Regions from separate parts of the Pseudomonas sp. TZ252 genome, predicted to be linked through region 2. Evidence: predicted binding sites of a transcription regulator. Region 2 holds the regulator's gene; the other holds the start of a gene.
The links. Region 2 encodes LexA, which represses DNA repair genes until DNA is damaged. Its sites were predicted from a motif close to CTGTNTNNNNANACAG; they were not measured.

Region 1 (2,388 bases), 2.8 Mb from region 2:
GCCCGGCACGGCGCCGGACGCCGGCAGCAGCATGCCGAGACCGAGCAACGACACTGCGCACGACCTTGCCACCCCGAGGATCGACATCAACGGATTCCAGTCCGAACTACCCGGTTCAGGCCAGATGGCCATCACCCAGGAGGGACATCCTGATGGCACTGTGTGACTGTGGTGTGACGGTACCTGCGGTGACATGTTTTCACCGATTGCCGTATAAGCGGGAAACCACCATCCCAGCGCGGGAGAATCGCCATGCACCGTTCATCGCAGGTTCTGCCGGCCCTGATCCTGGGCCTGGCCATGAACGCCACCCTGGCCGACGAGCCGACGCCGCCGGCGAACTGCATCAACACCGAGGTCAACGGCTACCAGGCTTTGTCCTATGAATGCCTGAGCCAGCAGATGACCGATCCTGACAGCGCGGCCAGGACCCGCCGCGAACAGGAGCTGGATTCCGCCGCCATCGTCCGGCGTCCGCCAAACCAGCTCGGCCTGTACAACCAATCGGCGACGCGCATTCGCCTGGGCACCTCGTTCGGCAACTCAGTGGAAGCGCAGCGGCCGCCTCGCTAAGGGTCTCCGCAGGTCCGCGCTCCTGGCCGGCGGCGCAAGACAGAAAACCCCGGCAACCAGGCCGGGGCAATCGTCGTCGGCGAGGTTGGCCGCCGATCAAAGGACAAGGAACGCCCCTCAGGCGAAGGTACGCTCCAGCAGGTCGCCGAAACGATTGAAGGCATCGCTGGCGCCCTTGGCGGCCAGGCGCTCTTCTTCCTCGTTCAGCTCGATGCCGTCGAGGATCGCCACGAAGCTCTTCCAGCCTTGCGCGCGGCCGCCTTCCGGTTCGGCCAGATGGCGGGCGCCGAAGTTCTCGTCGAGTTCGAGCGCGGCGGCTTTCTTGAACAGGAACGCAGCGCCCAGCTTCGAACCTTCGGAAACGAACAGCCAGCCCAGTGCCTCGGCCAGGCTCAGGTCGGCCTCGCGCACGCTCTGGTCGCCCTCCGGCACCGGATGGCCGAGGTCCGCCAGGTCTGCACGAGCGGCGTCGTCGCGGGCGCGGGAAGCCAGGCCGGGGAACAGGCGGGCCAGCGCTTCGTTGCGATAAAGCGGCTCCAGGTCATGCTGGAAGAGGTACTGGGCGGCGACGAAGCGGGCGAAATTGTCCCGGCTGGCGAAGGGTTCCTTGCTTTTCACCAGGCTCTCCAGGCGCTGGTGCGGCTCGTTGGTCAGCAGGTTGAGGCGTTGCGAACGCAGGTTTTGCCGAGTGGATTCAGGGGCCAGGGTATCCATAGGGGAATTCCTTTCGAGGGACGGAACGCACTGGGCCGACATAGCGCGCCCAGGATCAATAACGATTCTCAATTATATTCGTTATTGAATCTCAGTGTCACATGAAAGGATGCCGACCGACTGCCATTGACCAGAAAAGGACTACAGCAAATACTGTATTTACATACAGCATTCGAGTTATTTCCTTGGCCTCCCTTTCATCCGTAGCCGACATCACCCCACCCGCAGCCGTCGCCGGACGAGGCAATGGCATAGCGCTGAGTGCGCTGCTCGACGCGCGTAGGATCTGGAAAGGCCAGTCCGCCGTACCGGCCGGCGCTTCCCTGCCCACCGGGCATGCGCGCCTGGACGCACTGCTGCCCGGCGGCGGTTGGCCGGAGCATGCCCTGAGCGAAATCCTCCATGCCCGCGACGGTGTCGGCGAACTGCAACTACTGATGCCGACCCTCGCTCGCCTGACCCAGGCGCAACGTCGTGTCGTCCTGGTCGGCGCCCCCTACGTACCTTATCCGCAGGCCTGGCTGGCCGCCGCGGTCGACCTGCGCCACCTGGTCCTGCTGCAGGCCAGCGGACGCGACGCCTTGTGGGCTGCCGAACAGTGCCTGCGCTCGGGCAGTTGCGCCGCAGTGCTGTGCTGGCCGCAGCAGGCCGACGACCGCGCCCTGCGCCGCCTCCAGGTCGCCGCCGAAAGCGGTCAGGCCCTGGGTTTCGCCTATCGCCCCCTGCGCGAAGCGGTCAATCCTTCGCCGGCAGCGCTACGCCTGTGCATCGAAACCCGCCCCCCACGCCTGCGCATCCTCAAGTGCCGGGGCGGCCTCGCGCCGGCGACCGCCCTGCCGGCCAGCGCCTGGCAATGAGGCGGCCATGCTCTGGGCTTGCATTCTCCTGCCGCAACTGGCCATGGACAGCGCGCTGCGTCAACGGAGCAATCCCGACGCACCGCTGGCGCTGCTCGGCGGCCCAGCGCAGCGCCGGCAGTTGCAGGCGGTCAACCCTGCGGCACGCGCGCTCGGCCTGAAGCCCGGTCAATCGCTGATCGCCGCCCAGGCCCTGAGCCGGGACTTCGCCACGGCGGAATACGACCTCGCCGCCGTGGAGCGC
Region 2 (2,388 bases):
CTGTTACAATGTCGCGTCTTCGTAGAGAGCGTCTGTCATGCCAACATCCTTCCTTGAAATCGTAGAAATGCCCGACGGGCGCATCGTGCTGCGTCGCGCCGATGACGAGGAGGCGTTGGTGACCCTGGAGTTCTCCGGGGACGCGAAGAATTTCCTGCAAGGCCAGCATGTCGAAGTGGCCAAGGCCATGTTCAATGTCGGCGTGCAAATGGCCGGTCGTCTTGCCGAGGGCGAGATGGAACACGACGAAGGCCCCCGCGTCCTGCACTGAACGCTGTCCCCCGCCGTTTTTTCAACCCAGACGAATATTCAGGCTCTGTGCTTGGCCCAGTTGGGCGGCGCGGGACAGTTGCTTGCGCGCCGCCCGGCTCAGCGGTTCCAGCCAACTGACCACGGTGTGGCTGCGGCCCAGGCGCAAGGCCTCGCAACTGAGCGCCAGGGCAGCGGCGTTGTCCTTCGCCTGCAGTAGCAGGATGCGCTCGCGGTTCAGGCCGGCGCGGCGCAGCCATTCATGGGTCAGGCTCGCCGGCGGAGCGATCAGGGTCAGCCAGCGGGCATCCTGTTCCTCGCTGAGCTCGCGGAGAATCGGTGCGAGCAGGGTCAGGCAGTGCCCCGGCAGGCCGCTGAGCGAAAGTTCGCTAAAGGCAGCGGGTTCCTCGATGGAGGCGCTGGAAGGACTGTCGATGACATCGTCGAGCAAGGGTGCGCCGTTGCTGGCCCAGAACGCTTCCTGGAACAGTGGCAACTGGGCGCTGGGCAGCGAGTGGGAGGTCTGCATGGTATCTCCTGTCAGCGCCGGATCACGCCGACGCTCAAGCCTTCGATGATCAGTTCCTGCTCCTTCAGATCGACTTCGATCGGAGCGAACTCAGGGTTTTCCGCCAGCAGCCAGACCTTGCTGCCTTCGCGCTTGAAGCGTTTCACCGTGACCTCCTCGCCGATCCGCGCGACCACCACCTGGCCGTTGCGCGCTTCGCGGGTGACGTGGACGGCCAGCAGGTCGCCGTCGAGGATGCCGATGTCCTTCATGCTCATGCCGCGCACGCGCAACAGGTAGTCGGCGCGAGGATTGAAGAAGGCGGGATTGATACGGCAGGATTCCTCGATGTTCTGTTCGGCGAGGATCGGTGCGCCGGCGGCGACCCGTCCGATCACCGGCAGGCCCTCATCGTCGTTGGCGGCATGCGGTTCGAAGCCGGGAATGCGGATGCCGCGAGAGGCGCCCGGAGTCATTTCGATGGCGCCCTTGCGTGCCAGCGCCTTGAGGTGCTCCTCGGCGGCGTTCGGCGACTTGAAGCCGAGTTCCTGGGCGATTTCCGCCCGGGTCGGCGGAAAGCCGTGGTCTTCCAGGCAGCGCTTGATGAAGGAGAGGATCTCGGCTTGGCGGGGCGTCAGCTTCTGCATGTCGTCGCTCTGTGTTTTTATCCAGTGACTGGGATTATATACAGTGAGCGGGGCGTGGCAATGATTTTCCGCATGACATTTCGTCCTGCGTCACGATGAAGTTGGCCAGTGTCTTGCTTCCGTTTTTCGGGACTTCTCTGTAATTTTCCTGACTGGTGCGTCATCTGCCGCTTGACAAGGGATGTGGCTGAAACGTATGTTTCAAACAAGTGTTTGTCAGGCGGAGAAACCATGGCCCAGTCGGAAACCGTCGAACGCATTCTCGATGCGGCGGAACAGCTGTTCGCGGAAAAAGGCTTCGCCGAAACCTCGTTGCGTCTGATCACCAGCAAGGCCGGGGTCAACCTGGCGGCGGTGAATTATCACTTCGGTTCGAAGAAGGCGCTGATCCAGGCGGTGTTCTCGCGCTTCCTCGGGCCATTCTGCGCCAGCCTGGAAAAGGAGCTGGATCGTCGCCAGGCCAAGCCCGAGGCCCAGCACGCCACCCTGGAGGACCTCCTGCACCTGCTGGTGTCCCAGGCGATGGCGGTGAAGCCGCGCAGCGGCAACGACCTGTCGATCTTCATGCGCTTGCTCGGCCTGGCCTTCAGCCAGAGCCAGGGGCACCTGCGCAAGTACCTGGAGGAGGTCTACGGCAAGGTCTTCCGGCGCTACATGCTGCTGGTCAACGAGGCTGCGCCGAAGCTGCCGCCCATCGAGCTGTTCTGGCGCGTGCACTTCATGCTCGGCGCGGCCGCCTTCAGCATGTCGGGGATCAAGGCCCTGCGGGCGATGGCGGAAACCGATTTCGGCGTGAACACTTCCACCGAGCAGGTGATGCACCTGATGGTGCCGTTCTTCGCTGCCGGCATGCGCGCCGAGAGCGGCATCGACGATCCGCTGCTGGCCGGGGCGCAACTGCGCCCGCGGAACAAGACGCCCGCCAAGGCCTGATCGCAGACGGCGCCCCAGGGCGCCGTTTTCCTTTCTCCTTTCTCTGTGCTC

Region 1: the regulator LexA is predicted to act here: its motif matches at 1,441-1,456, upstream of imuA (translesion DNA synthesis-associated protein ImuA).

Annotation. Positions count from the first base shown of each region.
Region 1 is NZ_CM148566.1:963,836-966,223, forward strand. It holds gene vreA (TonB-dependent outer membrane receptor VreA) at 1-87, opposite strand, end outside; gene ACYAF3_RS04500 (hypothetical protein) at 253-573, shown strand; gene pigA (biliverdin-producing heme oxygenase PigA) at 691-1,287, opposite strand; gene imuA (translesion DNA synthesis-associated protein ImuA) at 1,539-2,144, shown strand; gene ACYAF3_RS04515 (Y-family DNA polymerase) at 2,152-2,388, shown strand, end outside.
Region 2 is NZ_CM148566.1:4,583,049-4,585,436, forward strand. It holds gene ACYAF3_RS21230 (hypothetical protein) at 38-271, shown strand; gene sulA (SOS-induced cell division inhibitor SulA) at 293-778, opposite strand; gene lexA (transcriptional repressor LexA) at 790-1,404, opposite strand; gene psrA (transcriptional regulator PsrA) at 1,636-2,337, shown strand.